3 regions of the Leptolyngbya subtilissima AS-A7 genome follow, and region 2 is predicted to be linked to each of the others. Evidence: predicted binding sites of a transcription regulator. Region 2 holds the regulator's gene; each other region holds the start of a gene.
What was found. Region 2 encodes NtcA, which controls nitrogen genes in cyanobacteria. Its sites were predicted from a motif close to TTTGTANNNNNNNNTACAAA; they were not measured.
Positions count from the first base shown of each region.

Region 1: the regulator NtcA is predicted to act here: its motif matches at 6,721-6,740, upstream of glnA (type I glutamate--ammonia ligase).
Region 3: the regulator NtcA is predicted to act here: its motif matches at 3,412-3,431, upstream of urtA (urea ABC transporter substrate-binding protein).

Region 1 covers NZ_JAMPKY010000007.1:181,074-189,185, reverse strand. Annotated here, with positions in the region: gene cysS (cysteine--tRNA ligase) at 1-1,277, shown strand, start outside; gene NC979_RS16345 (hypothetical protein) at 1,274-2,737, opposite strand; gene NC979_RS16340 (cobyrinic acid a,c-diamide synthase CobB) at 2,863-4,269, shown strand; gene petG (cytochrome b6-f complex subunit V) at 4,478-4,591, shown strand; gene NC979_RS16330 (FGGY-family carbohydrate kinase) at 4,646-5,917, opposite strand; gene apcB (allophycocyanin subunit beta) at 5,955-6,464, opposite strand; gene glnA (type I glutamate--ammonia ligase) at 6,959-8,112, shown strand, end outside.
Region 2 covers NZ_JAMPKY010000010.1:281,084-289,195, forward strand. Annotated here, with positions in the region: gene NC979_RS21120 (O-antigen ligase family protein) at 1-1,368, shown strand, start outside; gene NC979_RS21125 (type IV pilin-like G/H family protein) at 1,453-1,995, shown strand; gene NC979_RS21130 (MoaD/ThiS family protein) at 2,432-2,707, opposite strand; gene thrC (threonine synthase) at 2,826-4,130, opposite strand; gene ntcA (global nitrogen regulator NtcA) at 4,631-5,302, shown strand; gene NC979_RS21145 (DUF3084 family protein) at 5,420-6,823, shown strand; gene NC979_RS21150 (PadR family transcriptional regulator) at 7,065-7,454, shown strand; gene NC979_RS21155 (cofactor assembly of complex C subunit B) at 7,527-8,057, shown strand.
Region 3 covers NZ_JAMPKY010000007.1:285,628-293,739, forward strand. Annotated here, with positions in the region: gene urtC (urea ABC transporter permease subunit UrtC) at 1-459, opposite strand, end outside; gene urtB (urea ABC transporter permease subunit UrtB) at 464-1,636, opposite strand; gene urtA (urea ABC transporter substrate-binding protein) at 2,014-3,318, opposite strand; gene ureG (urease accessory protein UreG) at 3,586-4,209, opposite strand; gene NC979_RS16765 (glutamyl-tRNA reductase) at 4,344-5,636, opposite strand; gene glpX (class II fructose-bisphosphatase) at 6,022-7,059, opposite strand; gene NC979_RS16775 (S-layer homology domain-containing protein) at 7,280-8,112, opposite strand, start outside.

The DNA of each region.
Region 1 (8,112 bases), on a different contig from region 2:
ACTTTACTGACATTGACGACAAAATCCTCAACCGCGCCAAGTCAGAAGAGTCTTCTATGCAGACGGTGGCGGAGCGCTATACCCAAGCGTATTTGGAAGATATTGCTCGTTTGAACGTGGTGGAGGCCGACGAATATACCTACGCTACCCAAACCCTGGACGGCATTCAGCGGCTGATTGGTGAGCTAGAGCAGAAGGGCTTCGCCTATCCCGCCAACGGTGATGTGTATTACTCAGTGCGCAAATTTGAGGGCTACGGCAAGCTCTCGGGTCGCAATCTCGATGATATGCAGGCCGGAGCTAGCGGTCGGGTAACGGGGGAAGATGTCATCAAGCAAGACCCCTTCGACTTTGCCCTGTGGAAGGGTGCTAAAGAAGGTGAACCTTTTTGGGAGTCGCCTTGGGGGCCGGGACGACCGGGCTGGCACATCGAGTGCTCGGCAATGATTCGCGATCGCCTCGGCGACACCATCGACATCCACGTGGGCGGCAGCGACCTGGTGTTTCCCCACCACGAGAACGAGATCGCTCAGTCGGAGGCAGCCACCGGCCATCCCCTGTCGCGCTACTGGATGCACAACGGGATGGTGAACGTGGGCGGTGAGAAGATGTCAAAATCTCTCGGCAACTTCACCACCATTCGAGATTTGCTGGATGCGCCTAATGCCCCAGACCCTATGGCAGTGCGGCTGTTTTTGCTCCAGGGCAGCTACCGCAAGCCGGTGGATTTTACTGATGAGGCGATCGCTGCCGCCCAAACCAGCTGGGGCACGCTCGTGGACGGGCTGCTGTTTGGCTATCAGTATGGGGCCAAACTTGGCTGGGTCGATGTTGAGGACTCCGCCTTTGGTGACCCAGCAGCCATGCGCATTGACCGGGAGAGTGATCCGGTACAAACCTTCCAAGCCGCGATGGACGATGACTTCAACACCGCTGGGGGACTGGCGGTGCTGTTTGACCTGGCCAAAGACCTGCGCCGCGCAGGGAATCTGATCACCCACACGGGCGAAGCCGACACTCCTAGCGATGTTCTTCGTCAGCAGTGGCAAACCCTGGTGTGCCTAGCTCAGGTGCTGGGGTTAGAAGCTCGGCCTGAGGTTGAGGTATCCACCGAAGGCGGGCTGTCGGATACCGAGGTTGAGGCGCTGCTGACCCAGCGGCGCGAGGCCAGGGCGGCGAAAGACTTTGCCGAGGGCGATCGCATCCGCGACCTACTCCAGGCCGAGGGCATTACTTTGATCGATAAGCCCGGCGGCGTCACCGAGTGGCATCGCTAGGGTAACCACTGCCGCCCAAGAGCAATAAAAATCTCACGGTGCTGCCGAAATAGCTTGTACCCGTAGACCCCGATGATTCCCAGCAGGCAGAGGTGGGTTAGGGTGCTATAGGTGCCAATGATGTCACCCGGCATCCAGCCATGAATGTCGATCAGCTGGTTCATGTCGCCGTGCTCGGCTTCGCCCCACAGGCTGCCAAAGGGAATTGAGGCTTTGCCCTTGGGCACTTGCTGCCACAGCCACACCTGACCCCAAAAGCAAAAGGCCGCCCCCAGCACTACCGGAAAGCGATAAAAATCCCACCGAAAGTAGTTGGGCAGGGGGAAGTAGAATCCCACCATCAGCAGGGCGGACAGATAAATTTCGCCCCCCACGCCGCCAAAGGCCATCAGCATCTCAAAGCGATCGGCAGGCAGCAGCCAGGTCATATAAAACTGCACCACAGCTAGCGTCGCAGCCAGCACCATTGGCCAGCGCTGGGCCTCGCGTCGTCCAGCCCAAAAAAGCAAACCTAGCAGCACCAGAATGGCAAGGTAGACCAAAACCGATCGCTGGGGGTTGTAGCTCGTCCAGCCGATGGGCAGGGGTAGCGCCTGCCGCCCCGACAGCCATGCCACGGTGGCGTGGCCAAACTCATGGATCCAAATTTTGATGCCGAACAGCAGCGCATTGACGATGGGCATGGCGTTCATCAGCATTCCCAGCAGCATCAGGCCGGGGAAGATCAGCCCGTTACTGTAGCGATTCTGAAATGACAGCAAATCGGTATCGTCTGCTGGTGGGTCAGGCTGGGGCTTGGTCTGTCGGGGTCGCGATCGCCGCCCCGGTCCTGGATTTGTAGGGAGATCTGCTTCTAGCAAAGTGGTGCTAGTGGGGGCGACCTCGGCGACAACACTCTGCTCTAGATGAGTCTTGAGGGTGGTGAAGGCCCACTTGAGGGGCTCTAGGGCGGCGCGATCGCCCCGGTAAAGCAGCTCCGCTCGGCGCTTAAAATACACAGCCTCTATCTGAGGCAGCGGGTCTCCCAGGGATAGCCCCAGTTCCTTGTAGGCGCGAACTACTGCTACTGGCTCTGGGGGGGCCGGGGTAGCAGCTCTGCCCCCATTTGTAGAGGTTAGCGTCTCACAGGCCTGTGACTCGTCAGATAGGGGAGCTTTTGAGAACAGCGACAGCAGGGCAATTTCCTCAGTCCAAACAGGCTGAGTTTCGCCTGTTTGTGTGCCGTGGAGTTGCACAATACCAATGACGGAGGGCTGCAATTTTGCCATTGTGCGGCGGACGTAGGCCACCGTTGTCGATTGGGGTGGGGCGGGGCTGCCGCTAAACCACAGCTGCAAACAGTAGCTATGGCGATCGCCCCGTACGGTAATGCCCCTGGGCTTGAGGGCGTGGGTGAGCAGGGCGGCGATCGCTGCCGCATCCCCATCCTTGGCCTGCTCCAGTAGCGAAGGCGTCGTCATCGCATTGGGCCTATCCCGTACCGTAGATATTTCAAGACTACCCAACCGCCACCGTCGGTACCCGTCCCTCGATAAGATGGTTTGCACAGATTTAACCGTAGGAAGCTCACCATGAGGGCAGGGTCTTGAGTACAGCGGCTAGCCCCGGCGGCCTAGTGATCGCAGGCGAGCGCAGCGGTGTAGGTAAAACCACCGTCACCCTGGCGCTATTGGCGGCCCTAGCGCAAAAATCGCCCCGGGTGCAGTCGTTTAAGGTGGGGCCAGACTACATTGACCCGATGTTCCACCAGCAGGCCACTGGGCGACCCTGCTACAACCTCGACCCCATTTTGACTTCAGAAACCTACGTGCAGCAGTGCTTTGCCCACCGCTGCCAAGGGGCCGACTTTGCTTTGGTCGAAGGGGTCATGGGTCTCTTTGACGGCGCGTCTGGGCTCTCAGATGTCGCCAGCACTGCCCATATCGCCCGGCTGCTGAACCTGCCCGTGTTGCTAGTGGTCGATTGCAGCCGCCTGTCGCGATCGGTGCTGGCGATTATTCACGGCTACCGTACGCTGGATCCTCAGGTGAAACTAGCTGGGGTGGTGCTGAATCGAGTCGGCAGCGATCGCCACCTCGAACTCCTCACCGATGCCCTAGCCAGCATCGATCTGCCGATTCTTGGCGTATTGCGCCGGCAAACGGCGATCGCCCTTCCCGATCGCCATCTAGGCCTAGTCCCCACCGCCGAACTCCCCCAACTTCCCGACATCCTCACCCGCCTCGCCCACCTCGGCCACACCTCCTTCGACTGGCCCGCCCTCACCCCCCTTCTTGTTTCCAACCCCACTCCCTACCCTCCCACTCTCCCACCCTCCCACTCTCCCACCCTCTCACTCTCCCACTCCCCCACTCCCCGCATCGCGATCGCCCAAGACCCCGCCTTCAGCTTCTACTACCCCGACAACCTCGACATTCTCACCGCCCTGGGGGCCGAGATTATTCCCTGGAGCCCGCTGCGGGACGCCCAGCCTCCTGCCGATGCCGATGGCTTGTACTTCGGCGGCGGCTTTCCCGAAATATTTGGGGCGGAACTAGCCGCTAACCAGGGCTTGCGCTCAATGCTCAACGCCCTCATTTGTCGAGGCTTACCTATCTACGCTGAGTGCGGCGGGTTGATGTATTTAGCCACTACCCTGGTCGATCTAAACGACAACGCCTGGCCTATGGTCGGAGTGCTGCCCACCAGCGTGCGCATGACCGGACGACTCACCCTGGGCTACCGTCACGCCTTGGCAGAACAAGACAGCTTACTCTTGCAGAGCGGTCAAACTATATGGGGGCACGAGTTTCACCGCTCCGAGGCAGAAACACCATCTCCCTCGCCGCTGTATCAACTCAAGCGCTACGGAGCAACGCAGCGCCATGCCGCTGAGGGCTGGGGATCGCATCGTATTCATGCCTCATACCTGCACCTGCACTGGGGCGGCTGTCCAGAGGTCGCGCAAGCTCTGGTTGCGGCCTGCCTACACTATCGCCAAGGCCAAGCTTGACCCCAAAAACCTTCCCGTTGAAATAGCTTCTTTTCAGCATTGGTAACGAAGCCACTAACTTGCGTTTGCGATCGCGCCAGAGCGCTAGTTCGACCGGGGTGCTTAAACTGACAGACCGGCATGGGGTTAGCGGTTGAAGGCCTGAGTTCAGGCCCTGATTAGTGTTATGGTTAGACCATAGATTTTTGTTGAGACAAGGAGTATTGCTGTGGTTGAGCCTTTGCTAAGTGGCATTGTTCTAGGGTTTATTCCTGTCACCCTGGCCGGGCTTTTCGTTGCGGCTTACCTGCAATATCGCCGGGACAATAAGCTTAATTCGTAGCCGAGCAGCTGGGGGCAAGGCAGAGCGATCGCGCCCCTTCACCCGCTTTAAGGATCACTCAATCGTATCCTTTAGCCACCCCAGCGCCAAATAAGCACTACCGACCGCCGCCTCCACCGGGGCGGCGTTTTTGATGGGCACTGGCAGCAGGGTAGCTCGCAGCTGACGCCAGGTCTCATTGGCGGCACCGCCCCCAGCCGTGAAAATTTGCCGTAGGGGCGATGCCCCATGCTGGGTGAGCAACTCGTACCCGCGCTGCTCGATGCGGGCAATGCCCATTAGCAGGCCGTGCAAAAACGCGGTGTCATCCTCAGGGCGCGGCGAGAGACGCGGAGCCAGGGTGGGGTCATTGATGGGAAAGCGCTCCCCTGGCTGCACCAAGGGGTAGTAGTCTAGCTCCGTGGGCACGGCTGGATCGATGCGCTGACTCAGGGTGGCTAAAGCCTCTCGGTCAAAAAATTTTTCAAGCACGGCACCGCCGCTGTTAGAGGCACCGCCTACTAGCCAGTGGCTTCCTAGCCGGTGGCTGTAGATGCCATAGTCGCCTATATCGACGCGCTGGTCGCTGAGCAGCTTGATGGCCAAGGTTGAGCCCAGGGATGTGACCCCATCGCCTGGGGCGATCGCGCCGCTGGCCAAGAAAGCCGCAATGCTGTCGGTGGTGCCTGCGAATACTTGACACTGGGGCGATAGGCCAAACCGCTGGGCGACGGTTTCCGTCACGCACCCCACTAATTCTCCCGGTGCCAGCACGCGAGGCAGCACCCGACTCCACGGCTGCCCTTGCATCCAGGCGGGATAGCTGAGATCGCCCACGTCGTAGCCCAGCTTGAGGCTGTTGTGGTAGTCGCTCAGCCCCCATTGACCGTGGAGCTGAGCGCTAAGCCAGTCGGCCTGGTGCAGTAAATACGTCGCTTGATTCCAGATTGAGGAAGGCAACGTCTGATGCCACCACACCAGCTTGGCCAGGCTCGACGTGGCGCTGGCAGCGGGGCTCTGAGCAGAGGCCAAGGCTTTGACGGTTGCCAAAGATTCTCTACAGGGATGGTTGTAGAGCAGTGGGGTAGTAAGCGATTCCCCCGCTTGATCGCACAGCAGCACGGTGGCCGAGGTGCCATCGATCGCCACTCGGCCGATCTGGGGAGCGATCGCCCTCGGCAGCGCCTCTAGCAGGGCAAAGAGCCCCTGCCGCCAGCACTCTGGAGCCGGCAAGTCGGGGTAGCTCTGGCGATATTGCCAGCACAAATGCCGCTGTGGATTGACCACAGCGGCACGCACCCCAGAGGTGCCAAAGTCTATACCCAGAGCCAGGGGAAGGGGCGTCACGAAGCAGCCGTTCGCTACACCATTCCTCCGATTTCGCTTAGATGCTGGTCTCGCTGATCGAACGGGTGATGTAGTCGAAGGGATAGTCGACCACGGAGGGATCGGCTACGCCCGCTTCTTGCACCTTGGCCTTCACGAGGTCCTTCATCAGCTGAATGCCGATCACCGTAGGGGCAATGGGCACGCCCAGGGAGTTGTAGGTTTCGCGCAGCCCGGTCAGCACACGTTCGTCGAGCACGTCGGGGTTGCCAGCTACTAGGGCATAGCTGCTATAGCGCAGGTAGTAGTCCATATCGCGCAGGCAGGCAGCGTAGCGGCGGGTGGTGTAGGCATTGCCGCCGGGGCGAATCAGCTCAGGGACTTGCGCAAACAGGGTAACCCCTGCTTCTTTGACAATGCCAGCGGCGTTAGCGCTGATGATTGCCGCCGCCTTGATGCGATCGAGACCGCTGTCAAAGTAGGACTTAATAGAGTCGAGGGCGCTGCTATCGAGATAGCGTCCAGTGTTGTCGTAATTCTTGATTAGCGTGGTGACAGCGTCCCGCATAGGTGGTTTCTCCCAACTCTCACTTGGCAAACAGCATTTTATAAATGGTGGCAGGCGCAGGCTGCCCGTCTCTGGCTAAAGGCTCTAACCCTAAGGGCCAAAACCCTGATAAATTGCCAGGTTTAATCTTCGAAGAAGTTTACCACGGGGGCCTAACCCCTGGGTTGCTCAGGCCCGTCAGAGGCGGGGCTTTATGAGCGAATTGTTACAAAACATCATGGACTGACCTAGCGCTTTTGTTGGCTTTCCCTGACAAAAAGTATTAGGTGATACAAAACGGGCTAACCCCTCTCCCTAGGATAATTCTGATGAGTTGATACCTGTGGAACCAGCAGGGTCAGAGTGCCCGTGCCAACAAACCGGTGTTGTATAGGGCTTGCCTGTTGCAGCCTTGCCGATTTGGCAGGGAAATTGGGACGGAGCCAGGGCATCATCTACGACGAGTTAAATCGGTTTCCCCACGTTTGAACGCTAAAGAGGCTAAGGAGTAGTTCATGGCAACCCCAGCAGACATCCTGAAATGGATTGAGGATGACGGCATTGAGTTAATTGATCTGAAATTTATTGACATGCCGGGTATCTGGCAGCACCTCACTCTGCACAAGAGCCAGATTGACGAGAGCAGTTTTACCGATGGGGTAGCTTTTGACGGCTCCAGCATTCGGGGTTGGAAGGCCATCAACGAATCAGACATGATGATGGTGCCCGATCCCAACACCGCCTGGATCGACCCCTTCATGGCGGAGCCGACCCTGAGCATGATCTGCACCATTAAGGAGCCCCGCACCGGAGAACTCTATGCTCGCTGCCCTCGGGCGATCGCAACCAAGGCGATCGAGTACCTCAAGTCCACCGGTCTGGGCGACACCGCCTTCTTTGGCCCCGAAGCTGAGTTCTTCATCTTTGATGACGTGCGCTTCGACCAAAACGAGCACTCGGCCTACTACTACGTCGATAGCGTCGAGGGCCGCTGGAATACTGGCCGTGAAGAAGTAGGCGGCAACCTGGGCTACAAACCCCGCTACAAGGAGGGCTACTTCCCCGTCGCCCCCACCGACACCTCCCAAGACATGCGCAGCGAAATGCTGCTGACCATGGCCAAGCTGGGCGTGCCGATCGAGAAGCACCACCACGAAGTGGCTACCGGTGGTCAGTGCGAGCTGGGCATTCGCTTTGGTCGGCTGATCGAGGCCGCTGACTGGCTGATGATCTACAAGTACTGCATTAAGAACGTCGCCAAGAAGTGGGGCAAGACCGTCACCTTCATGCCCAAGCCTCTGTTTAACGACAACGGCTCTGGCATGCACACCCACCAGTCAATCTGGAACAACGGTGAGCCTCTGTTTGCGGGCGATCGCTATGCCGGCTTGAGCCAGATGGCTCTGTGGTACATCGGCGGCATTCTCAAGCACGCCCCCGCCCTGTTGGCGCTAACCAACCCCACCACCAACTCCTACAAGCGTCTGGTGCCCGGCTTTGAAGCGCCGGTGAACTTGGCCTACTCCCAGGGCAACCGCTCGGCCTCCGTGCGCATTCCCCTCTCGGGCGACAACCCCAAGGCCAAGCGCCTTGAGTTCCGCTGCCCCGACGCCACCTCGAACCCCTACCTGGCGTTTGCAGCCATGCTCTGCGCTGGTATCGACGGCAT
Region 2 (8,112 bases):
GCCTACGGGGTATCTAGCCTCACTGACTACCAGCTTGAAAACATTGGCATTTCTACGGCGTTTGGGGCCTTGCTACTCCTGTTGCTCAGCCTAGCAAATCAAACAGAGCTGCCCTCGCTGCCTACCCTAAGTGGAGGAACCCGCCGCTATCTTAGCCTGGCCCTGGTAGCCTGGTTGGCGATCACAACCTATTTGTGGTTTGTGACCGACCTAGGCTTCTTCTTTGCCCACCGCGCCCTCAGCCGTGCAGAACGAGGCGATGTAGCTGGCTCGTTGCAACAGCTATCTGCCGCTGCCACTTTCGTTCCTTGGGATCCAACCTACCCCGCCCTATCCGGACAAATCATCTATCAACTGCTGCCTCTTGTGTCCTCGGGTGAGCAAGATGCTGTGCGCCGCGATGTCTTGACTGATCTGTATAGCGCTGTTGCGATCGCCCCCAACGATGCCTGGTTTAATTACAACATGGCGGTTCTGCTGTTACCTCAAAACCCGGCTGCCGCAGCGGACTATAGCCGCCGTGCCGTGCAGCTACTCCCCAGAAAAAATGCCTTGAGCCGCTATGTGCTGGGGCAAGCTTACCTAGCCCAAGGCCAAACCGAAGCCGCCGTAACCGCGTTTAGCCTTCAAGGCCTTGGCAATCCCGAATTTTTGACTTTGCCTCTGTGGGAGCAAGAGTCTCTAGCACCAATTAAACAGCAGGTTTTAGATCAAGCGTTAATTTACCACGAGTCCATGCTCAATGGGCTATCGCCAAAGATCCCAGGATATTCCACCTTTTACGACCAAACAGCGCTGATTCGCTGGTGGCAGAGACAACCTCTCACCGCCAACCGTGACAGGCTAAGACCAATCACGCAGGCGCTTTTAGCCACAGACCAAAGCCTCGAAGCAGCCCTAGCTATCGTTAATCAAGCCCTAGAAGCAACTCCCCAAGATCAGGCTCTATTGCTGCTTCAGGCATGGCTTTCGCCTGCCGCTGCCCAAAACTACTTTGCTCAAGCCGAGCTTCCTGCACCTGAGAAGGCACTGCTAACCGAATCGCTGGGGCAATTTCGAGATGCGCGATCGTGGTTGACTTCCTTAGTAGAACCGGTTGAACTAACTGGCCGTAGCTTGCTAGGGCTCACCTATCGCAATCGATATGCTCAAGGCATTAACTTTATTGCACCCATTGAGGGAATGGAGCAGTGGGCTATCCCTAACTTACTTGGGTTGTTTGGGGAGCTGCCCAGAGAGTTTGTGGCGCTAGACCAAGCTATAGAAACGATTCAAACTAAGCAGCTTAACTTGCCCAGTGCCGTCAAGAATCGCTTTGAAATTACACCCCTGCCTCCACTGCCCAAAAACTTTTTTAATCAGATGTGATCGCTCAGTCAGAGCAAGTGGGTAAGTTAGACCCAGGCGCAAATAACACCTCTACCGCCGCCTAACCCAAGGAGACATACACCTATGAAAGCATCTCTCAAAGCCAACCTGCTCAAGCACTTCATCGCTAAGAAAGAAGAAGGCGGCTTCACCCTAATTGAACTGCTGGTGGTTATCATCATCATCGGTATTCTGGCTGCTATCGCTTTGCCTTCTTTCCTTAACCAGGCCAACAAAGCTCGTCAGTCTGAAGCTAAAACCTATGTTGGTTCCATGAACCGTGGCCAGCAAGCCTACCGCTTAGAAAACCCCACCTTTGCTCCTGGTTTTGTAGAACTAGCCATTGGTATTCCTTCCAATACTACTTACTACAACTACACCATTGGCGCTAGTGGCCCCTTTGGCGCAACGGCTTTTGCTGACAGAGTTGATACTGCTCTGAAGAGCTACGTCGGTGCTGCCCAGCTAAACTCGGGTAGCGCAACCACAGAAGCCACCACGATTGCACTCATTTGTGAATCGACTCAAGCTAACGTGGCTGCTGCTGCCGGTGCGCTCACTAACTTCAGCACTTCTGCAAGCCAGTCGGCTACTTCTTGCACAACCGGTACCTGGAAGAAACTCTAAGTTATTGACTAGCGCTTGACTCTTAGTTTCTAATAACAAATCGGGGATCAGCTACTTGTTCTTGTGTAGCTGATCCTTAATCGTTTAAAGAAAGTTTGAAGAAGCCTCCGTCAATTCAATGTCGAGAGTTATACAAACCCTTAGGTTTGATGAAAAGGCTAGCTAGCCAAGAATGGGTTTTGTGATTTGTGCCGCTCAGAATATTTTGACTTTCGTAGCATTTCTCACTTCTTAAGAACCTATCCAAATTTGTTTGTTATTTGTTAGGCGATGGCTGTTGCGGTGAAGTGGAAAATTGGATGTGCACAAACTATCGAGCGGCAAGAAAAGAAAACAGAGGCGATTAATCGACCCAATTTGCTGCGCTGCTAAAAAACGCTGAACAAAAGCTTTGTTCAGCGTTTTCTAGTTTAATAACCCGTCTCTGGCTCCAGCGTTAGCCTCCAGCTACGGCAGGGACGATGCTGACTTCGTCGCCATCGTTAAGAGCGGTCTCTTTGCCATCGAGAAAGCGAATGTCTTCGCTATTAACGTAGAAGTTGACAAAGCGGCGTAGCTCACCAGAATCGTCACAAAGCCGGGCTTTGATGCCAGGGCAGTTGCTCTCTAAATCATTGAGCAGATCTACAATATTGCCACCACTACACTCAAGGGCAGCCTGGTTGTTGGTGAATTTTTGCAGTGGAGTTGGAATTAGTACTTTAACAGCCATGGGTGTAATAAATGAATCAAGAAAATAAGAGCAATCTGTCAGTAAGAGTATAGAGAGTAAAGTTCAAGGTTTAAACTGAAAATCAGCTACTTAAACCTTGAACCTCATACCTTAATCCCTAGACCAATACCTGCTGCCATTCCAATCGGTCGAGGGTTCGAGAGCGCTCTAGAGCACGCTCGAAGCTGTCGAGCTTAGGCTCAATGGTAAAGGGCTCGCCGATGTAACCCTGTACAGCTTCTTGGGTCTTCAATCCGTTGCCGGTGATGTAGACGACTGTAGACTCATCAGGGTTAATCTTACCGGCTTCAACCAGCTTTTTGAGCACTGCAATGGTGGTGCCGCCAGCAGTCTCGGTGAAGATACCTTCGGTTTCGGCCAGTAGCTTCATGCCTTCAATGACCTCGGCATCGGTTACTGACTCAATGTTGCCGTTGGTTTTACGAGCTATATCGAGAGCATAGATACCGTCGGCGGGGTTTCCAATGGCAATAGACTTGGCAATCGTATTGGGTTTGACTGGAGTCACAAAATCGCGGCCTTCTTTAAAGGCTTGGGCAATAGGAGAGCATCCCTCGGCCTGGGCACCGCTAAAGCGTACAGGCTTATCGTCGACGAGGCCGACCTTAACAAATTCTTGGAAGCCTTTGTAGATCTTGGTAAATAGTGACCCCGATGCCAACGGCGCCACGATGTGGTCTGGTAAGCGCCAGCCTAGCTGTTCAGCTACTTCGTAGCCCAGGGTTTTAGACCCTTCGGAGTAGTAGGGGCGCAGGTTGATGTTGACGAACCCCCAACCTTGAGTGTTGGCTACCTCAGAGCACAGACGGTTGACCTGGTCATAGTTGCCCTGCACAGCCATTACTGTAGGGTTATAGATTAGGGTGCCAAGTACTTTGCCGGCTTCTAGGTCAGCTGGAATGAATACGCAGCAGTCAAGGCCAGCATGGGCTGCGATCGCCGCCGTAGAGTTGGCCAAGTTACCTGTACTGGCACAAGACACTGTAGTAAACCCTAACTCTCTCGCTCGGGTTAGCGCCACCGACACCACCCGATCCTTAAAGCTCAAGGTGGGCATGTTGACAGCGTCATTCTTTATATAGAGTTCTTTTAGCCCTAGCTGCCGCGCCAGTCGGTTGGCGCGCACTAGGGGTGTCATGCCGGTTCCCACATCAATTGGGTTGTCGGTGCTGACGGGTAGAAAGTCTTTGTAGCGCCAAATTGACAGCGGCCCGGCTTGAATGCTGCTGCGGGTGACCCGCCTGCGAATTTCGTCGTAGTCGTAGGCTACCTCTAATGGGCCAAAGCACACATCTTCGCATACATGCTTGGCGCCTAGGTCGTAGGTCTCACCACATTCTCGGCATTTCAATGCTGAAAATGTGGGCTTGGTGGCGATCGCTTGTTCGATAGACTGCGTCATGGCGTTTTCTCTGAGATTTTCTGAGGAGCAGTTGTTAACTTCGCTAAGTTATCCAGAACGTAACACTGGAGACAATACTTGGTCAAATATACCCGACTTTTTTGGTCGGATATAGCTGAGCTTTCTTCTGCCAGTGTTTTGCGCTAGTGAGACCTACTTCTTAGTTAAGAGCGACGGTCCGAGTTGTTTTGAGTTTGCTGTCGCTCTCAGCCTCATCTGCGGCTTTTTTTATCCCTGAATGACTACTTTGGAACCCCTGAAATGGGCTCAAGATTAGCTTCGGGAGCAATAAAGTAACTTGCTATACAAACGCTTGCCTTACAGTTGAGGTTAAGTGATCTAAAGTCATGGAACGTTTGCATTGGTTAGCGTGCCAGACCAATCAGACTGCTTTATGCTTTATGCCCAAGGTGATCTGTGCTGTGGGTCTAGCTGTCATAGCGACGGCAAACCAGTAAATTCAGTGCAGATGCTCTCTGTGATGCTCTTAGCAGAACGTTATGGTAGTGACCCAAGATAAGCCCCTTGCTAATGTTTTTCGTCAGCTATCTGGAGGAGCGTTTCCCCCTGTAGTCGAATCCTACGAGCGGGGGAAAACAATCTTTTTCCCTGGAGACCCGGCCGAACGGGTGTACTTCTTGTTAAAAGGGGCAGTGAAGCTGTCGCGAGTGTACGAGGCTGGAGAAGAAATCACAGTTGCCCTGCTGCGCGAAAACAGTGTGTTTGGGGTCTTGTCGCTAATTACGGGCAACCGTTCTGATCGCTTTTATCACTCCGTGGCCTTTACTCCGGTAGAGCTATTGTCTGTTCCAATTGAGCAGGTTGAGCAGGCGCTGGAGGAAAATCCTGAACTGGCCTTGCTGATGTTGAGGGGGTTATCCTCTCGCATCTTGCAAACCGAGATGATGATTGAAACCTTAGCTCATCGAGACATGGGCTCGCGGCTGGTAAGTTTCTTACTCATTCTCTGTCGCGATTTTGGGGTGCCTAGCCAGGATGGCATCACTATTGATCTGAAACTGTCTCATCAGGCCATTGCTGAGGCCATCGGCTCCACTCGGGTGACTGTGACTCGCCTGCTGGGAGATTTGCGCCAGGAAGGTATGATCTCCATCTACAAAAAGAAGATTACTGTGCATGATCCGGTCAATCTGAGTCAGCAGTTTACTTAGTTTAGGTTTGGCTAGGTGGGGTGGTTTTGGTAGCCAAACCAGCAATCGACAATATTGGGGCGTACGAGGCTTCAACCCATGCAGTAGAGTAAGTGCAAACTCCCCTGTGGCTGGTGCATGGTTTCTGGTTACGTACTGATTTTGGCGGTCTTAATTTTGGGGGGCTTTATTGCTACCCTCGGCGATCGCGTCGGCACGCGGGTGGGCAAAGCACGTCTAAGCTTGTTCAATCTACGCCCCCGGCAAACGGCTACCTTAGTCAGCATTGCCACGGGTAGCGTCATTTCAGCCTCTACACTGGCCCTGCTATTTGGAGTGAGCAGTCAGCTGCGCACTGGGGTGTTCGAGTTGAGTAAAATTCAGGCTGATTTAGCCAACGCCGAGGCTGATTTGGCCCAGGCTCAATCTACCCAAGAGAGCGTAGAGACCGATCTGGAGTCGGCGACTAACGAACGGCAGCGGGCGCTAGCTCGATTACAAGAAATTAACCAATCGCTCAACCAGGCGGTGGTTCAGCAGGAAGCGACTGAGGGTGAACTACGCCAAACTCTAGGCCAGCTAGATGCCGTATCACAGCAGGCTGCCGCGCTGCGCCAATCGACGGACGCTCTGCGGGTTCAGCGTGATAACCTGCTGGCGCAGCAAGCCACTATTGGCAAACAGATTGCCGACCGCGATCGGGCAATTGCCAACTTAGATGAGGAGATTGCCAGTCGCGATCGGGCGATCGCCCAGCGAGAGCAGCGGCTGGCTAGCCTAGAGGGCGAGCAAGACTTTTTAGAGCAGCAGGTAGCCGTTCTGCAAACGCAGTATCAAGGGTTGTTTCGGGGCAATATTGCCCTCAACCGCAACCAAGAGATTCTAGTCGGTCAAGGTCGTGCCGAAAATCGAGAGCAGGCAGAAGAGTTTGTCACAGGCTTTTTACTTGAGGCCAACCGCTTGGTGTCTCGAGCTATTGCCCCCGGGGCTTTGATCGACCAGCAAATTTTGCTGATTGGTAATCGCGAGGTCGAGGCGTTGATTGAGCGTCTGTCCACGGGTGAAGATTACGTAGTGCGCCTGCTGTCTGCGGCTAACTATGTAACGGGCGAGCCCTGCGTGGTGCAGCAGGGTGAACCCTGTGTGCAGGTCTTTATCGATGCCACCCCTAATCAACAGGTTTATGCCCTGGGCGAGCGATTGGCAACGGTTACGCTAGATCCCCCTCCTTTGGGCGATCGCCAGCTAGTTGAGCGACTCAACCTTCTGTTGGCAGCCGCCCAATTTCGGGCCCGACAGGACGGCGTTGTCAGCGACACGCTACAAGTAGCCGATAACCGGCCTGAAACGGTGCTCAACTTCTTAGAGACTGTTCAGCAATCGGGGCAGGCTGTCGATCTTCAGGCTATTGCTGCCACTGATATTTTCACGGTAGGGCCGGTTCAAATTCATCTAGCAGCAGTGCGCGACGGGCGCATTCTGTTTCAAACGAGTGAATTCAATAATCCTTTGGACGATAGCACTGACTTACTAAGCGAATAGCTTGGAGCACTTTCTCTCAAGAAAATTAAGTAAAAAGGATCCAGGTCGAATTAACTTTGGTGGCGAATATTTAATAATGTCTAAAAAAATTTGCAGATAGTTACCATCTGCCCCTACTTCGATACTGTGGGGATCACCTGTGCTTAGAATTAACCTACAAATCTGTCGGCTGCTAATAGGTTGCTTTTAACTCTGGCTTGTCTCAAGGCAGGCAAACTTTAAATACACCTGGAGCGATCCCATGAAATTTGAGGATATTTATCAGTTCTTCGAGGATCCACCGCCAATTTACCTGAACAAAGAGCTTGCCGTTTGCTACGTGTTGTCGGTATTGCTCCAGCAAGATTCCTACGGCACCGAATTGATCCAGCGGTTAACCCATCAGTATCCCCACTATCGTCTATCAGATACGGTGCTTTACGGAGCACTTAAGTTTTTGGAAGACGAAAATGCTATTGACGGCTACTGGAAAAAGGTAGAAGGCCGGGGTCGTCCTCGCCGCATGTATCGTCTTAACCCTGACTGGCGGCTTCAGGCCGAGGAACTGGCCGAATTTTGGAAAACCTATATGGGCGATCCAATTAGGCCAGCTTGCGCTCAAAGCCCAGCCTACTCTGCTCCGCATCGATGAATCAGGGGTGCAGGGCCTACCTGAATGCTGCAACATTCCGTACCCTAGAGGAGTAGCTTTGCATGGTCCGGCGTGACTGACACCGTTCTCTATTCGACTCTGTTCCTAACCCTGCTAATGATAGTGGGGTTAGTTTTTTTTATTCGGGCTTCTACCAAAGACCGGATCGAAACCCTGACGCTAACGCGCCCTGTTGATCCCATAACGTTACTGCAGAACCTGACGACCTACTTTGAGTCACGGGCCTATGCCATTATCGCGGCTGAAGAAGAGGCTCAACGCATCACCCTGCGGGGAAGAGTACGTCCGAGCGTGTTTTTGGCTGGATTCTTAACTCTGCTTGCCGCCGTGGGGACTCTTTGTTTTGCTTTGGTACTCGCCAATCTATGGCCAGCCTACAGCGCCATCTTTTTGGGTCTGCTAGCACTGAGCCCGCTAGCAGGCTGGTTCTATTGGCGTGGCGCTGCTCGCGATGAGGAGATTTGCCTAGAAATTCGGCCCAATGCTGCGGACAGCGGCTCGTTGGAAAGTGCGCTTGCTAAGGTTACTGTTACAGCTCATCGCGATGAACTGATTGCCCTTGAGCAAGGCTTTGACCGCTAAAGCAAAAAAAAGCTAGCCCAAGGGCTAGCTTTTTGCATGTGAAAAGTAGTTCTGA
Region 3 (8,112 bases), on a different contig from region 2:
ACGAATGCGGTTGCGGAACACCAAATAGCCCAGCAGCCCCGCCACGATCGCCGGTATGGTAAAAATCGCCAGCAGCGTAAACGGCAGCGAGTTGAACGGCTGCCAAAACCAGGGCAGCTCCGTCACCCCGTAGAGGCCGAAAAACTCTGGCAGTTGCCCCTCGCCCAGAGTGTTTAACTCCAGGTACATGGCAAAGGCATAGCCCCCCAGGCCAAAAAAGATGCCGTGGCCCAGGCTGAGCAGGCCCGTGAAGCCCCAGATCAAATCAATACCCAGAGCCACGATACCGAGGGCCAAAAAGCGCCCCAGCAGATTCAGCCGAAAGCCCGTCAGCAGCATCGGCATGATCAAAATCAGGATGAGGGCGATCGCAATGACCGCGATCGCCTCAATCATCAACTTGCGCTTTTGGCTGGCCTTGGCGGCGCGGCGAGGTTGAACGGCAATATCTGTAGTCATAGCCCTATAGCTCCACCGAACGGCCCTTCGGCGGGAACAGCCCAGCGGGCCGCACCTGCAAAAAGGCGATAATCAACGCAAACACCATCACCTTGGCCATGCTCGTTGTGGCAAAGAACGTGAAGAAGTCAACCGCAGGCTTAAAAAATCCCGTCGGCGGAAACAGCAGCGCCATGGTACCCGATCCCACCAGATAGGTCGTAATACCAATCACAAGCGCCGCCACGATGCTGCCCACCAGTTTGCCGACACCGCCCACCACCACCACCATGAAGGCATCGACGATGTAGTTGGCCCCTAGGTTGGGGCCCACTGAACCCAGCAGCGTCACCGCGCACCCGGCTATCCCCGCCAGTCCAGACCCCAGAGCAAACGTAATCGCATCCACTTGCCCGGTGGGAATACCCAAGCAGGCACTCATGCCTCGATTCTGAGTCACAGAGCGAATCCGCAGCCCCCAGGCGGTGCCGTTGAGGAACCAGTAAACCGCCGCCAGGCAAAGAATGGTGAGCACAATAATAAATAGTCGGGCAGAGGGAAATTGAAGCGAATTGCCCAAGGTGATGCCTCCCCGCAGCCAGCTGGGCGGCGTGACATCAACGTTGCGGGTGCTAAACCAGGCTCGCGAGAACTTAGCACTGCCAGCGTTGCCGATCAAAATCCAGGCCAGCACCGCGATCGCCGCTGACAGTCCCAAAAATACCGGGTTAGCCCAGGCTTGAATACGCTCCCAGTCGGTGTAGCGCGTCAGCACCCAGCGACCAACTAAAAATAACACCCCAAAAATACCCAGACCAATTACCATCGGCAGGCTGACGCTGCGGATGAACTGAATCAAAATCAGGCTCACCCCCCAGGTGGCCAACAGCGTTTCTAGGGGACGTCCATAGAGATAACGAATCACCGTTCGCTCTAGCAGCAAGCCCAGTAAAGCCGCCACCAAAAACGCCAGAGGCAGGGCCGCAAATATGTATAGATCAGGAGCAATCCCCCCAATGCTTTTGGCCGCATTTTGCACCACAAATGTGGTGTAAGCCCCAAACATCATCAGTTCGCCGTGGGCCAGATTAATGACCCCCATCAAGCCAAACACGATCGCTAAGCCCAATGCCACAATCAACAGCACCGCACCAATGCTAATGCCATTAAAAAGGCCACCAATTAAGCCTTCCAACACAGCCTTTACCGATTTAGGAACAACGCGCTACTTAACAAATGTTAATTGGCCTGCCATAAAAGCTAGCCACAATCTCAGTGGAATATAAGGTGCCCCGCAGAGAAGAAATGTTCACCCTTTACAGTTTTCGCCTGGTTAAAGGTTTGATCTCCACCGTCACTTGGGGCTGTTTTACCCTTTATCTTTTTGAGAAATTAGCTAGGCAAAAAGCCAAAGCTCTAGGTCGAGCGGTTCAATCTTCTAGCAACTCGCCAAACGGCAAGATAGGTGTTTACCTAAGTATTTGACCGACTCTATGCGAAGGGCGGGGACACAGCTTGCTGCACCCCCGCCAAACTACTGTTCGACAGTGCCGCGATCGCGGCTACAGCCTAACCCTAGACCTCAAATTTACCGCCCTTAGCGGGGTCAGACCAGTCGCAGGCAAAACCGATGGTGTCGGGCACAAACTGGTTCCAGGGCTCCGGATCAATCGGGCCGTCGGTTTCCCAGACAATGTTAAACATGCCGTCATCCATAACTTCCCCAAGCCGTACGGTCTTCGAGAGGTGGTGGTTGGCATTCATCGTCACGGTACCTTCGGGGGCGGCCATGCTCTGACCGTAGGCCGCTGCCCGCACCTCAGCAATATCAAAGCTGCCTGCGGCTTCCACGGCCTGCTTCCATAGGTAAACCATGATGTAGGCGGCTTCCATAGGGTCGTTGGTCACTCGGTCGTCACCAAACTCGGACTTAAAGTCGGCAACCCACTTTTCGTTTTCGGGGGTTTCAACGGTTTGGAAGTAATTCCAAGATGCCAGGTGACCCACCAGAAACTCGGGGCCAATCTGACGAACTTCTTCTTCTGCCACGCTCACCGACATCACGGGGTACTGGTCAGGCCCCATGCCCGCGCCCTGGAGCTGCTTGAAGAAGGCCACGTTGCTGTCGCCGTTGAGGCTGTTGAAAATCACGCCGCCGTCGGGCATAGCAGCCTTGATTTTGGTGATGATCGGGGTAACTTCGGTGTTGCCCAGGGGCAGATAGTCTTCACCCAGGGTGTTGCCGCCCTTAGCCGTCAGCTGTTCTTTGATAATGGTGTTGGCGGTGCGGGGAAACACGTAGTCAGAACCCACCAGGAAGAAGTCTTTGCCCTTGTTCTCGAGCAACCAATCTACCGCCGGTTCAATCTGCTGGTTGGGAGCAGCCCCGGTGTAGAAGATATTCTTAGAGCACTCTTGGCCCTCGTACTGCACGGGGTACCACAGCATGTGGTCTTTTGACTCGAATACGGGCAGCACGGCCTTGCGGCTGGCTGAGGTCCAGCAGCCAAACACAACGGCTACCTGGTCGTCATCGATCAGTTTTTCGGCCTTGGAAGCAAAGGTAGGCCAGTCGGAGGCGCCATCTTCTGTGATGGCTTCAATCTGCTTGCCTAAGACACCGCCAGCCTCGTTGATTTCTTTGATAGCGAGCATCTCAGCATCGACCACCGTGGTTTCGCTGATGGCCATGGTGCCGCTGAGGGAGTGCAGAATGCCCACCTTAATGGTTTCGCCATCGGCGGCGGCAGTATCGGTGCTAGCGTCGGTGGCACCGGTATCAGTGGTGGTGCTGCCGCCACAGGCTTTGAGCAGCATAGAGGTGCCCAGGGTCGCAGACCCATACACCAAAAACTTACGTCGATTAAATCGAGTTACCATTCAACCTCGCTCCTGACTCTTTAATGGAAGACTGTCTGATCGAGAAATTACTTAGACCGTCAGAGTGGATATTAGGAGGTGTGATTGGCAGTAAATGTAGCCTAGAGTACCAAAGGCCTCAACTTCTTTGTAACGTTTCTGAGATGTGTGGGTTAGAGTGACCTCTTTCTAAAGACTGATTTTGGGCGATCGCCACAAATGTATCGGCACTAGGACCTCAACCGGGCTTTGCCAAAACTCTGCACTACGCTCTTAAAACAGGTCTAGTTAAGGAACTAACGCTACGGGTTCAGCCGCTGCGTGGTAGCTAATGAAATCGATAATGGTGGCTAGACCCGCCTGGGTTTTGAGGTTGGTGAAACCAAAGGGGCGATCGCCTCGCATCCTGAGAGCATCCCGCTCCATTACCTCTAAGCTTGCACCGACCATTGGAGCCAGGTCGATTTTGTTGATTACCAAAAAGTCAGATTTAGTAATCCCTGGCCCGCCCTTACGAGGAATTTTGTCCCCAGCGGCCACGTCGATAACATAGAGGGTCAAGTCGACCAGCTCGGGGCTGAAGGTGCTGGCCAGGTTGTCGCCGCCGCTTTCCACAAACACCAAATCGAGGGGATCAAAACGAGCCTCGAGATCCTCGATCGCCACCAAGTTCATTGAGGCATCTTCGCGGATGGCGGTGTGGGGGCAGCCGCCGGTCTCGACCCCAACGATGCGATCGGGGCTGAGCGCCTGACTGCGCACTAAGAACTGAGCGTCTTCCTGAGTGTAGATGTCGTTAGTGACTACGGCAATGGAGTAGCAATCGCGCAGCGCCTTGCACAGGCTATCTACCAAGGCCGTCTTGCCCGAGCCCACCGGGCCTGCCACACCAACGCGAAAGGGAGTTGCCATGTATGCTCAAGCCAACATCAGGATGCTCGATATCTTACACCGCCTACTGAACGTTCTTGTGGCAGGCAGAAGAACCCAGGGTTTTTTAAACCCTGGGTTCTAAGTGAACTAAGCTAGAAATCCGTTTAACGACGCTAGCTGTACTTTTCGTTGGAAGTGGTCTCTAGGTCAAACAACACCTGAAGGGTCTGCATTGCCCGCTTGCGAGCCTCAATGTCGCGCTGGGCACGCAGCTGCACCATGGGGTCGTGAAGAATCTTGTTGACGATGCCCCGAGTCAGCGCCTCAATCACTTCCTGGTGCTTTTCGGCGAACTCGCTGCCCAAGCGCGACAGAGCTTTCTCTAGCTCCTGCTCGCGGATGGTCTCGACCTTGCTGCGCAGGCTGCTGATCGTGCCCACGGTGTCGAGGGAACGCCACCAGTCCATAAAGCTCTCCACCTCTTGGTCGAGCAGCACCTGGGCCTCCATAGCCATGCGGCGACGGCTGGCCTGGTTCTGGGCGACCACGGCCTTCAGGTCATCGACGTTAAAAGCGTGAACGTTGTCCAGCTCGTTGGCGTTGGTGTGAACGTTGAGGGGTACCGAGATGTCAAACACCATCAGGGTGCGGTTGTTGACCAGCGGGGCCAGATTGTCGCGATCCAGAATTGGCTCGGTGGCCGAAGTACAGGTAAACACCACATCACAGGCCTCAACCGTCTCCAGCATGGCAGCGAGGGTACCGGTGCGAATGTTGGCATCGGGGAACTGCTTAGCCAGCTCGTTGGCGCGATCGATGGTGCGGTTGAGAATGGTGATGGTGCAGGCGGAGTCTTTAGAAACTAGGTGCTGCACCAGCAGGCGAGCCATTTTACCCGCGCCCAAAATGCTGATGTGGCAGCTGTTCAGGTGGGGCACCTTCATGCGGGCGAGTTCTACAGCGGCAGAGCTGATAGAGACGGCCCCGGTGCCGATGCTGGTCTCGCTGCGCACGCGCTTACCGGCGGTGAGGGATTGCTTCAGCAGGCGATCTAGCACCCGGCCAATGCTCTTGTGCTGCTGAGCCAGCTGGTGAGCATGCTTCACCTGAGCAAGAATTTGCCCTTCGCCCAGCACTAGACTGTCGAGGCCCGCGGCCACCCGCATTAGGTGGTTGACGGCATCTTGGTGCAGCAGGATGAACAGGTGCTGGCGCAGCTCGTGGAGGGGCAGGCCGCTATGCTCGGAGAGAAACTGGGTTACTTCGCGAATGCCCTGCTCGGTTTCCTCGGTCACGATGTGGATTTCGAGACGGTTGCAGGTGCTGAGGATGGAGACTTCGTCGATGTGGGGGCAATGGGTGAGATGGGCGATCGCGTCACCTGTCTGAGCCGTCGGAATGCTAAGTTTTTCGCGAATTTGCACCGGGGCGGTTTTGTGGCTCAGGCCAATTACGGCGATATTCATTCTTCCTCCACGCGTTTAGTAGTCACCTAATTTTATGGTGTTGACAGATCCTTGGGGGGAGCCTGGTCGCCTAGGAATGGCCGCCCGAAGGTTGCTGTATACACAATTGCCAATATGTTTGAAGTTAGAGATAAACAGGGCCCGACTCAAGGAAACTCAACAAAAGTCCATCAAAAACTGTAACAAGGCCCAAAAAAAGAGATGCGAGGATCCCGCATCTCTAGGCTAACGAATTTAACCCGTACTCTAGGGCGTTTTTACGCCCGTCAGTGTTTATTTGCCAAGACTAGATCCCCCCGAGTCAACGCTGTCCAAGACAGCCTCTTTACCTTCCTTATGGAGGGCAAGGGGGATCAAGTCAGGCATTCACTAGGCCTAAGAGCACCTAGTGCAGTTGGAGAGCCTTGGGCTGGTCAACCATGTGGATGGTGTCCACAAAGCGAGCGGTCTTGGACTGGCTAGAGATTACCAACGACTGGGTTCGCATGCCGCCATGGAAGAAGCGCACCCCTTCCATCAGTTCGCCGGGGGTGATGCCGGTAGCAGCAAACAGCACGGTTTCACCTGAGGCCAGCTCGTGAGCATCGTAGACTTTGTCGATGTCGGTGATGCCCATTTCGTTGAGACGGGCAATATTGGCTTCCTTGCTTTCGCCAATCAAGCCGGTTTTGACTACCGCAGGGTCATAGATTAGCTGGCCTTGGAAGTGGCCACCTAGGCAGCGCATAGCCGCAGCGCTAATTACTCCTTCGGGCGCAGCACCGATGCCCATCAGGGCGTGGGTGTTGGTGCCAGAGAAGGCACAGGAGATAGCCGCACCAACGTCGCCGTCAGCAATCAGCTTGACGCGGGCACCGGCATCGCGGATCTCTTTGATCAGGTCGTTGTGACGATCGCGCTTCATGACCACCACTACCAGCTCGTCGATGCCGCGATCGAGGCATTCGCCCAAAATTTTCAGGTTTTCGGTGGCCGACTTGTTGATGTCAACCTTGCCTTTGGCCTGGGCCGGAGCCGCCAGCTTCTTCATGTAGAAGTCAGGAGCAGCGAACAGACCACCTTTCTCAGAAATTGCCAGGACGGCCATGGAACCGTTTTGGCCATAGGCAACCAGGTTGGTGCCTTCGCAGGGGTCAACGGCAATGTCAATTTCGAGCAGTTCGTCGGGGTTGCAAAAATCGGTAGCGTTGGGCTGGGTGCAAATGCCCACCTCTTCACCGATGTAGAGCATCGGAGCATCGTCCCGCTCGCCCTCTCCGATCACAATGCGACCGCGCATGTGAATTTTGTTCATGCGCTCCCGCATGGCTTCGACTGCCACCTGGTCAGCGATATTTTTTTCGCCCTTGCCCATCCACCGGGCCGATGCGATCGCAGCCTGTTCGACAACCTCAATAATCTCAAGACCGAGGGTACTTTCCACGGGATCAATCCTCCAAACTGCCTATATTTAGTGGGTTTCGCGTTCCCCATCTCGATTTCCCAGTCTATCAGACGGTGGGATCAAGGCATAGGAAATTGTGCTGGGCAGAACAGAGAATAAAGGAATCGTGGAGAAGATCAGGATGTGGAGCGATGAGGAAGGGGAGAATGTATTTGTTCTCCTCACCCCCCCTCATCTTTCTTATTCCCTCGCAGTTTCCCTAGGGCACCGCATACTCCGACTCTACCGCCGGTAGCTTGCCCTGCTGCACCAGAGCCTGGTGAATCATTGCGACAACCTCGGCGCGGGTAGCCGCCTGGGCCGGCTTGAGCTGGTCGCGGTTGGGGTGATTCACCACCAGGGCGTTTTCAGCAGCAGCAGCCACCTTGGGTCGGGCCCAGGTGGGCAACGGACTGAGGTCAACAAAAGCTTGCAGCGTCTGATCTGGGGCAGACGAGTCGGTTAGCCCCAGACCAGAGGCGAGGGAGACTAGCACCTCATAGCGCGGCACCGCCTGGTCGGGGCGAAAGTCGCCTTCGGGGTAGCCGTTCATAAAGCCTTGAGAGACGGCGCTGTCAACCGCTGGGGCGGCCCAGTAGTTGCTGGGCACGTCGACAAAAGCGCGCACCGAGCCCTCCCGGGGGACATCGCCAAAGGCCTCATTGAGAAGAGCCGCTAGCTCAGCCCGGGTCAGGGGTTGATCTGGCTGAAAGCTGCTCTCAGGAAAATTGGGCAGGTAGCCACCATCAAACATAGCCTTGATGAAGGGGTAGGCCCAGTAGGTGGTCGGTACGTCAGAAATATCAAGGGGTTGAGTGGAGTCGACAACCTCGGTTGAAGGGTCGCTCGGCGTCTCATTAGGATTAACTGGAAGCACAACACCCGATGGTGATTCCCTAGTCACCACCGAAGAGCGCTGCTCTTCAGGGCCAAACCTTGGTCCCCCAGCGGCAGGATCCTGTTGAGGGCGATCGCCCCGTTCAAAGGTGCGCGGTTCAAAATCTTCCTCCGCCCCCTCCACTTCTGGCTGGGCAAGGGAAGACGGCTCCTCGA